Regions from separate parts of the Rahnella sp. CJA17(1/100) genome, predicted to be linked through region 2. Evidence: riboswitches for the same ligand, from Rfam matches in the RefSeq annotation. Region 2 holds a riboswitch; each other region holds the start of a gene.
What was found. A riboswitch is a leader RNA that binds a small molecule or an ion and turns the genes downstream of it on or off. The one in region 2 is predicted to bind thiamine pyrophosphate.
Positions count from the first base shown of each region.

Region 1: linked by a shared signal. The riboswitch ahead of thiB (thiamine ABC transporter substrate binding subunit) and the one ahead of thiC (phosphomethylpyrimidine synthase ThiC) in region 2 are both predicted to bind thiamine pyrophosphate.
Region 3: linked by a shared signal. The riboswitch ahead of thiM (hydroxyethylthiazole kinase) and the one ahead of thiC (phosphomethylpyrimidine synthase ThiC) in region 2 are both predicted to bind thiamine pyrophosphate.

Region 1 is NZ_CAWOJA010000055.1:205,579-208,855, reverse strand. Features, by position in the region: gene thiP (thiamine/thiamine pyrophosphate ABC transporter permease ThiP) at 1-362, opposite strand, end outside; gene thiB (thiamine ABC transporter substrate binding subunit) at 338-1,321, opposite strand; TPP riboswitch at 1,365-1,480, opposite strand; gene sgrR (HTH-type transcriptional regulator SgrR) at 1,521-3,182, opposite strand.
Region 2 is NZ_CAWOJA010000025.1:16,560-19,836, reverse strand. Features, by position in the region: gene nudC (NAD(+) diphosphatase) at 1-563, opposite strand, end outside; gene AACU55_RS14215 (Rsd/AlgQ family anti-sigma factor) at 663-1,178, shown strand; TPP riboswitch at 1,252-1,378, shown strand; gene thiC (phosphomethylpyrimidine synthase ThiC) at 1,501-3,277, shown strand, end outside.
Region 3 is NZ_CAWOJA010000022.1:172,360-175,636, forward strand. Features, by position in the region: gene AACU55_RS12255 (LysR family transcriptional regulator) at 1-196, shown strand, start outside; gene AACU55_RS12260 (DUF3313 domain-containing protein) at 248-907, opposite strand; gene AACU55_RS12265 (GNAT family N-acetyltransferase) at 1,047-1,481, opposite strand; TPP riboswitch at 1,635-1,733, shown strand; gene thiM (hydroxyethylthiazole kinase) at 1,768-2,577, shown strand; gene thiD (bifunctional hydroxymethylpyrimidine kinase/phosphomethylpyrimidine kinase) at 2,574-3,277, shown strand, end outside.

The DNA.
Region 1 (3,277 bases), on a different contig from region 2:
AGCCAGCCCTGTCTTCCGTAAACACTGAGAATGCCAAACACCGCCACCAAAACCGGCAAGACCAGCGTCATCGCACATAAACGTAATAACAGCTGACGGCCGGGGAAACGGCGGCGGAACAAGGTGCGTGCCAGCAAAATCGCGGGCAGCACCGAGCAAAGCGCTGAAAGCAGCGCCTGCCAGAAAGTAAAGCGGATCACATGCCAGAGATAAGGATCCTGCCAGAGCGAGGTGCCGTTCATCTGTGGCGCATGACGCCACAGAGAGCCTAAAGCCAGTACGGCCACCAGCAACATAGCCAGTGATGCGATGACGCCCGGCAACAGCCAGCGGGGGATCAATGGCTGACGGCGTTCTGCCATGCCTGGATCCATTGTGAACGATGAGTAGCGACATCCTGTGCGCTGTATTGCAGAGATTTGGCCGGAACCGTCAGCTGTTTAAACGCGTCAGGCAGCGGCGTATCCACCACCGGATACATCCAGTTGCCGGTCGGGATCACTTTCTGGAAATCTTCCGTGGTGACGAACTTCATAAACTGTTCAGCCAGTTTCGGTTGCTTGCTGTTTGCCAGCTGGCCCGCCACTTCGACCTGCATGTAATGCCCTTCGGTAAAATCGGCTGCGGCGTAGTTATCTTTCTTCTCTTCGACAATATGGTATGCCGGAGAGGTGGTGTAGCTCAGCACCAGGTCGCTTTCACCTTTGAGGAATAAACCGTAAGCCTCGCTCCAGCCTTTAGTGACGGTGACAGTTTTCTTCGCCAGTTTTTCCCACGCTTGCGGCGCTTTATCGCCGTAGACTTTTTGCATCCACAGCATCAGGCCCAGACCCGGTGTACTGGTGCGTGGATCCTCATAAATGACTTTCCATTTCTGGTCGCTGTTGATCAGTTCATCGAGGCTTTTTGGCGGATTCTTCAGTTTATTTTTGTCGTAGACGAAGGCGAAATAACCGTAATCGTAAGGCACGAAAGTGCTGTCATTCCAGCCGCCCGGCACCGTCAGTCTGGCGTTGGTTTTCGGTGCTTTGGCGAATAAACCGGTTTGTTCAGCGGCCTGCAACAGGTTGTTATCCAGCCCCAGCACGATGTCGGCTTTGCTGTTTTTACCTTCCATCCGCAGACGGTTGAGCAAAGACACGCCATCTTCCAGCGCCACGTATTTCAGTTCGCAGCCGCATTGGGCTTCAAAGGCTTTTTTAATGGCGGGACCGGGGCCCCAGTCAGCAGAGAAAGAATCGTAGGTATAAACCGTCAGAACAGGTTTTGCCGCAAATGTAGGTGCAGAAAGTAACAGCAGGCAGGACAGTAATTTTTTCAACTTTGCGCTCCAAAAAAATGAAAGGGCAAAGGATTTTGAGTAAGCATCGCGCAGTCTCAAATCCCTCCGCCGGGGTTAACCGGATCAGGTTCGACGGGTATCAGGTCTCAGCCATATTTAAACTTGCTTTCACAAGTGCTGGCACCCCGTTGAGAACGGATGTCATTCTAGTGATTAACGGCGCGATGCGATAGTCCGATTAACTGTCCGGTGGGGCAAACCAGGCGGATTTAAAGTCGAACCAGCCGAGGGTGTTCATACGCACGCCGCGCATACTGCGTTGCCCCTGTAGCACCAGCCAGTGATGGAACAGGGGATGGATCTGATGGCTGACCGTCTGTTTCTGGCTCCATTTCGCCATCGATAAATTCCCGGCGTGCCACAGGGCGGCATCGTCGTTCATCTCTTCGCTAAAGCAATGCTTTGCCAGCGGCAATTCGTAGAAATGCGCGAACAGTGAAAACTCCAGCGGCAGGGTGAAGTTGGCACTGCCGAGCCACAGATCACTTTTGGCATCGCCGCGGTGCCAGACTGCGTAATCCACTATCTGAATAATCAGTTCGATACCTTCTTCCGCCAGCAACGGGCGCAGGGCGTTGCAGATCGCCTGATGTTCGGAATGCTCGCCGTAAAATGTCAGCGTTACCTGCGTCAGGTTTTGCGGTTTGGGCGGACGTGGCCGGGGCGCTTTGTGATGCCATCGCGGCAGCAGGCCATACGCCGGAGACCAGTAGCGCTGGTAAATCGGTTCGGCATTATTCAGTAAGGCGATGGGATTGAGTAAATCGCACAACCACTGGCGTGTTTCTTCAGATTGTCCGACCGGCGAACGCTGGTCAAATAACAAGAAATAGCAGCCTTCTTCAAGGCGACTTTCCAGCTCGCTTTTGCCTGATTCATCAGCCTGAAGCTGTACGCCGGAATGCACCAGCTCTTCACTCAGTTCCGGTAATACCCAGATATTCACCTCGTCGATCAGTGCCCGGAAGCCAAAATAATCGTCAAAGGCGCGGATGCGCAGCTGTGTTTTCAGATTACGCACCACGGCGTAAGGGCCGGTGCCGACCGGATGGCGGGCAAAATCAGGCAGTGACTGCCATTCCTGCGGCAGGATCATCGCGTGGATATTGCCAAACAACCACGGCAGCCAGCGGTCGGGTTCATTCAGGTGGATATCTATGACATTTGCCGTGGGCGTCATGACTGATTTCAGGTTGCTGAACAGCGGATGTGATTTCAGGCGAATAAACGTGGCGATAATATCTGCCATCTCGAGTTCGCGACCATGATGAAAATGAATGGCGGGGCGCAGATAAAACCGCCAGTGCAGCGGCGAAACTTCCTGCCAGTGATGGGCTAAATCGCCTTCTGCTTCCCCGTTTTCCTCATTTATGCGTGTCAGGCCGCTAAAGATTTGTCTGGCAATGTGGGTTTCGGAACGGCGCAACATGGTGCCGGGCAGCAGATTCATCAGCGGGCGATAATACAGTACGCGCAGAATATGTTTGCCCTGACGAAAGCTGCGACCGAGCTGGGAGAGCAGCATCTGGCGCACCAGGGTTTTGTCGCCGACCAGTTGTACCAGCTGATCAATGCTGTCCTGTTCCAGCAGCTCTTCAGCGCGCTGTTGCTGGAGTGCCAGCCCGGTATAAAGAAATTTCAGCGTGGATCGTTTGCCGCGTCCGGCCTCTGCATCCCACGTCAGCCAGCCCTGTTCTTGCATGGTGCTGAGCAACGAGCGCATGTGTCTGCGTGAACAGTTCAGGACTTCTGACAGTGCCTGTAATGTCGTTTCAGTTTCTTCACCGTGACAGCTTTGCCATAAGCGGATGAACTGTTGTTGCAAACGGGATGAGGACATAAAAGAGGAACTCCGTGGCCGATCTTCATCAATTTATCTTTCCTCATATTACGCCGATACTGTTTCTCAACGAAAGCCTGTTGTGAACAACCGGA
Region 2 (3,277 bases):
TAACGGACATTTTTCACCCGGATGTTACTTTCTTCCATCACTTCACGTGCCACAGTTTCTTCCAGGGTTTCTCCGACTTCCACGAAACCCGCCAGAACCGTGTGAATACCATTACGATGACGGACATGCTGCGCAAGCAAAATCTCATCCCCCTTACGGATAGCCACAATGATGCAGGGCGCAATCTGCGGATAATAGCGTTCGCGACAGTGCCCGCAGAGTGCAGCCCACTCGGTTTTGCTGACGTGCATTTCATGTCCGCAGTAACCGCAAAACTTGTGAGAACGGTAAAACTCTGACAACTGCACGCCACGCCCGACCAACTGGAATAATCCGCGATCCTGATCCAGCAACTGACGGGCGGAAACCATATGGTTTGGCATCGTCTGACGAACCAGCCAGACAGGTTCACCCTGCCATTCGCCGATCTGCCGCGCTGTTTTACCGGTCAGAGAAAATTGTTCGGCGCTGCCAAACGGCAGTTCACCCTCAGGCAGCCATAGCTTGCCTTCCTGGCTGATGATCCACCAACCGTTGTGTTGCTCAGTAATCTGTAATTCCATAATTGTTGTTGCATAACCTCGTCGGGACTGACAATCTGAGTAAGATATTTACATATTAGTAACTTTTGGTTACTTTTTTTGTCGCTCACGGAGTCAACCATGCTAAATCGTCTGGAAAGACTGACCCAACGCGTTGGTGGCAGTAATGAGTTAGTGGATCAATGGCTGCACGCACGCAAAGAACTGCTGGTTTCGTACTGCACTTTCGTCGGTCTGAAACCCAATAAAGAAAAACATACACCTTTGAATGAAAAGGCGCTGGACAGTTTTTGCCATCATCTGGTCGACTATCTTTCTGCCGGGCATTTTCATCTCTATCCACGCATCATTGAAGAAGTCGATGGCGCAGGCAGCCCGAAAAAAGTACAGGCGGCAAAAATCTACCCTGCTCTGGAGCTGAATACTGAAGCTATCATGGCTTTCCATGACAGTTACACAGAAACTGATATTAACGATGACAATGCTTTCGCGTTTCACTATGCATTATCGGATATCGGTGAGGCATTAGATGCCCGTTTTCAACTGGAAGATCAATTAATTATCATGGCTTTTGAGCCTGCCCCGGAGAGTGTGCCACCTTCGGAAAACGAACCTGATCTCGCCAGACCGGCTTAACACGTTGCCACAATAAAACCCTGCTCAGGGTTATGGTTTTACTTGTAGTTTAAAAAAACGCCTCCTATATTGAGGCTTCTTGTCGGAGTGCCTAGCGCATAATTTTCTGTTGAGAATTACGCCAGGCTGAGACCGTTAATTCGGGATCCGCGGAACCTGATCGGGTTAGTACCCGCGAAGGGAACAAGAGTAATGTTATGCGTTCAGCGCAATCAGGCATCTGCCTGCATAAGGCCGCCCGTGCTGCACCGCCCATTTTTACTCCTGCCGTAAACCTCCTGACAAGCAATTTTCCATCACGTTTTTTTGCGAGGAATTTGCTATGTCGAGTACCCAAAAACCCGTTATTTCTGAAAAGAAACCGTCAAATCGCCGTGAACAACGCGCGCAGGCACAGTCGTTTATCGACAGCTTGCAGGGCGAAGCTTTCCCCAACTCCCGGCGTATTTATCTTGAAGCTGACCGCGAAGATATCCGCGTGCCGATGCGTGAAATCCAGCTCAGCCCGACGCTGGTCGGCGGCGGCAAAGACAATCCGCAGTTCGAAGAAAACGAAGCAATTCCTGTTTACGACACCGCCGGACCTTACGGTGATCCGGCGGCAGTTATCGACGTGCATACTGGTCTGGGAAAATTACGCGCCCGCTGGATAAACGAGCGTGCGGACACGCAGGAACTTTCACAGGTCAGTTCCGGTTTTACTCAGCAGCGGCTGGCGGACGACGGGCTGGACCACCTCCGCTTCGAACACCTGCCGCACCCGCGCAAAGCCATTGCGGGTAAAAATGTCACGCAACTGCATTACGCCCGCAAAGGCATCATCACACCTGAGATGGAATTTATCGCCATTCGCGAAAATATGGGGCGTGAACGGATCCGCGGCGAGGTTCTGCGCCAGCAACATCCCGGCGAAAGCTTTGGCGCGCATCTGCCCGCCAGTATCACTGCAGAGTTTGTGCGACAGGAAGTGGCAGCCGGGCGCGCAATTATTCCCGCCAACATTAACCACCCTGAATCAGAGCCGATGATCATCGGGCGTAATTTCCTGGTGAAAGTGAACGCTAATATCGGCAACTCGGCGGTGACATCTTCCATCGAAGAAGAAGTGGAGAAACTGGTGTGGTCGACACGCTGGGGCGCGGACACCGTAATGGATCTCTCCACCGGACGTTATATACATGAAACCCGTGAATGGATCCTGCGTAACAGTCCGGTACCGATCGGCACCGTGCCGATTTATCAGGCCCTGGAAAAAGTGAACGGTGTGGCCGAGGATCTGAACTGGGAAATATTCCGCGATACATTGCTTGAACAGGCCGAGCAAGGCGTCGATTACTTCACCATTCACGCCGGTGTGTTGCTGCGTTATGTGCCGATGACCGCCAAACGCCTGACCGGGATCGTGTCGCGCGGCGGTTCGATCATGGCGAAATGGTGTCTGTCACATCATCGCGAAAGCTTCCTGTTTGAGCATTTCCGCGAGATCTGTGAAATCTGCGCCGCCTATGATGTCTCGCTTTCATTGGGCGACGGCCTGCGTCCGGGTTCGATTCAGGATGCCAATGACGAAGCACAATTCGCCGAATTACGCACGCTGGGCGAACTGACCAAAATTGCCTGGGAATACGATGTTCAGGTGATGATCGAAGGTCCGGGACATGTGCCAATGCAGATGATCCGCCGCAACATGACCGAAGAACTCGAGCATTGTCACGAAGCCCCGTTCTATACCCTCGGTCCGCTGACTACCGATATCGCGCCAGGTTACGATCACTTTACGTCCGGTATTGGCGCCGCGATGATTGGCTGGTTTGGCTGCGCCATGCTCTGTTATGTCACGCCGAAAGAGCATCTGGGCCTGCCGAACAAAGAAGACGTTAAGCAGGGTTTGATTACCTACAAAATCGCAGCACATGCTGCCGATTTAGCTAAAGGCCATCCCGGTGCCCAAATCCGCGATAACGCCATGTCAAAAGCGCGTTTCGAATTCCGCTGGGAAGATCAGTTTAATCTGGCTCTCGATCCGGCAACGGCACGCGCCTACCACGATGAAACGCTGCCGCAGGAATCCGGCAAAGTTGCACACTTCTGCTCGATGT
Region 3 (3,277 bases), on a different contig from region 2:
TGTCGTTCAGGTGCTGATGACCACTGATCTGGTGGCGATGTTGCCGGAACGTCTGGTACGTGGAAATCCTGCTTTGCAGGTTACTACACCGCCGCTGGATGTCCCGGGGTTCGAGATGTACATGGTCTGGCACGAGCGCGCTCATCGTGATCCTGCACATCAGTGGCTGCGTGAGTTTATCGCTGATTCAGTCTGAAAAAAGGCAGCCTTACGACTGCCTGTGTCTGACGGTGCGAAAAACCGGAGCTTATTCGTTGAACAGCTTGGTATCATTCGCCAGGCTATCTACCACAACTTTTAAATCGTTGGCGGTAACTTTCTGCTTATCATTAGAAACTTGTTTACCGAATCCTTTACGCACGACTTTGATCACCGGTTTGCCAGTACTGGCGTCGATCAGCTCACCTTCGAAATACACTTCAGTATCACGCGTGCGGTGGCCTGTCGCGGTTTGAGTACCGGCAATAACCAGCGCGACCGGGACGACTTCATAGAACTGCAAACCTTCTGCCGACGTGTTCACACCGGTGATCGCGCCTTTGAAAATCAATGTGCGCGGCCCTGCGTGATCTGTCAGTGGCAGGCGCTCTGCCAGTGCAGGTTTCATGCGGCTGTTGGCGTAATCCAGCACCCCCTGCAAGGTGGATTTGTCGATCTGCGCCGTAGGCTGCGGTTCCGGGTAGAATTTAATCGGTTCGTATTTGATGTAAGAATAATTTTCTTTCTTAAACGAAGGATCGATCCAGCGCAGAACCGGATTTCCTCCAGCCGTTTTCACTTCCTTAAGGCCGGAATAATCGCCTAAAAAACCTGAGTATTTTTCCGTCTTGGTAATGTGGCTGGTACAACCGGCCAGGAACAGTGCGCCAGTCACTGCGGCGATCTGCATCAGTTTTATTGTTTTCATTCGTACCCTCGAAATATTTTAAGGAAGACCAAGTATGTATAGCACCGCTGCGGAATTTAACCTCTTAACGACAAAGAAAAATTGATATTCATCAGGATCGCGAAAATACAGTTCTGTGAGGTAATCATTTCTTCCTTAATTATTTTTTTGATGAATGAAACAAATAGTATTCACCTTTTGGACTGTCCCCCGTAGAGATGATGTTCCAGCCTTTTGACAGATAAAAAGCAACTGATTTTTTACTCTTTACTAAGCATTTCAGCGATCCCTGACGGGTAAACGCTTCTTCCGCAGCCTGAAGCAATGCTGAACCTGCACCGGTTCCCTGATATTGCGGATCAACAAACAGGTTATGCAGGAAATTTTCCTGAGTGAAAATTGAGGCGAATCCCAGTAAATGTCCGTCACGTTCTGCCACCAGAATCGTCTCGCCGATCACTGCGTGGTCAAAATCTTCCAGCTGAAAATCGTCTTCCAGCCATGTCCAGGTATGCTTGCGTGAGGCCAGATACAACGTGCGTAAAAACGGGCGGTCTGCTTCTTCATAAGGACGGACAATAAGTGATGAGGACAAGTAAAACTCCTGAGGAAATTTTTCATCAACGTGTGTTGTTCATGTCTGTTTCCTGATACTGCCAGTGAAGCGGAGTGAGTTCAATTACGTTGGCTGATCGGTTTTTTTAACGCATTTCCTGATTGATCTTCTGACCTTCGCCGCCAATAATGTTCCCTTGACTCGGGGTGCCCGCTGCAAAGCAGGGCTGAGATTTTACCCGTATTACCTGATCTGGATTATGCCAGCGTAGGGAAGTCAGGTATCTCTCCTGATACCGCCTTCCTGAGTGCCGGTGGGGAGATTTATGAATACCCGACCTACCTTTTTGCCCGGCGCCTTAGCCGCCACTTCTCTGAAACAACTCCGCCTTTCAGCGCCGCTGGTTCACTGCCTGACCAACGATGTGGTGCAATCTTTTACCGCCAATGTCCTGCTGGCGCTGGGTGCATCTCCGGCGATGGTGGTTGATCCCGCCGAAGCGGCGCAATTTGGCGCCATTGCCGATGCCTTATTGGTGAACGTCGGCACGCTGACACATCCCCATGCCGATGCGATGCGGGCGGCTATTCACGCAGCCAGTCAGGCCGGAAAGCCCTGGGTGCTGGATCCGGTTGCCGTCGGTGGCCTGAGCTGGCGTACAGAATTCTGTCGTGAAATCATCATACTTAAACCTGCCGCAATCCGCGGTAATGCCTCGGAAATCCTGGCTCTCAGCGGCCTCAGTGCGTCCGGGCGCGGCGTGGACAGCGGTGATGATTCCCTTTCTGCCTTACCTGCCGCACAGCAACTGGCGCGGGAGACCGGTGCGGTAGTGGCCGTGACGGGGGAAACTGATTACGTCACCGACGGGATGCGCAGTTGGGCGGTGGCTGGCGGACATCCGATGATGACCCGCATGGTGGGTACCGGATGCGCATTATCTGCGGTGGTGGCGGCCTTTGTGGCTTTGCCGGGTGATCGCCTGGATAACGTGGCCGCCGCCTGCCGGGTGATGTCCTGTGCCGGCGAGCGCGCCTGTGCGGTCGTGAAGGGGCCGGGCAGTTTCACGCCTGAATACCTCGATAATCTGTATTTAATGGGCGAGGAATGGCTGAATGGCGAGGAAATGCAATGAAACGTATTAATGCACTGACGATTGCAGGTACAGATCCGAGTGGCGGGGCGGGGATCCAGGCGGATTTGAAAACCTTCTCGGCGCTGGGTGCGTACGGCACCAGTGTGATCACCGCGCTGGTGGCGCAGAACACCCGTGGTGTGCAGTCGGTCTATAACATTGAGCCAGATTTCGTTTCAGCACAGCTCGATTCCGTACTGAGCGATGTGCGGATCGACAGTGCGAAAATCGGCATGCTGGCGAATAGTCAGATTGTGGAGGCGGTTGCGGAGCGACTCAGACATTATCAGCCGCCGTTTGTGGTGCTGGATACCGTGATGCTGGCGAAAAGTGGCGATCCGTTACTGCTGCCGGAGGCCGTGGATGCCGTGCGTCGTTTGCTGATCCCGCAGGCTTCCCTTATTACGCCAAATCTGCCCGAAGCGGCGGCGTTACTGGAATGTGCGGTGGCGGCGAATGAAACCGAAATGCGTGAGCAGGGAGAAGCCTTACTGGCGATGGGATGTGGTGCCGTGCTGATGAAAGGGGGACATCTGAGTGATGAGGAAAGCCCTGACTGGTTGTTTGTGACCGGTTCCCGCGAGCGGTTTACTGCGCCGCGTGTGAATACCCGACATACTCATGGCACCGGTTGCACGCTGTCGGCCGCGCTGGCCGCGTTACGTCCGCGTCATCACAACTGGGCCGATACGGTACGCGA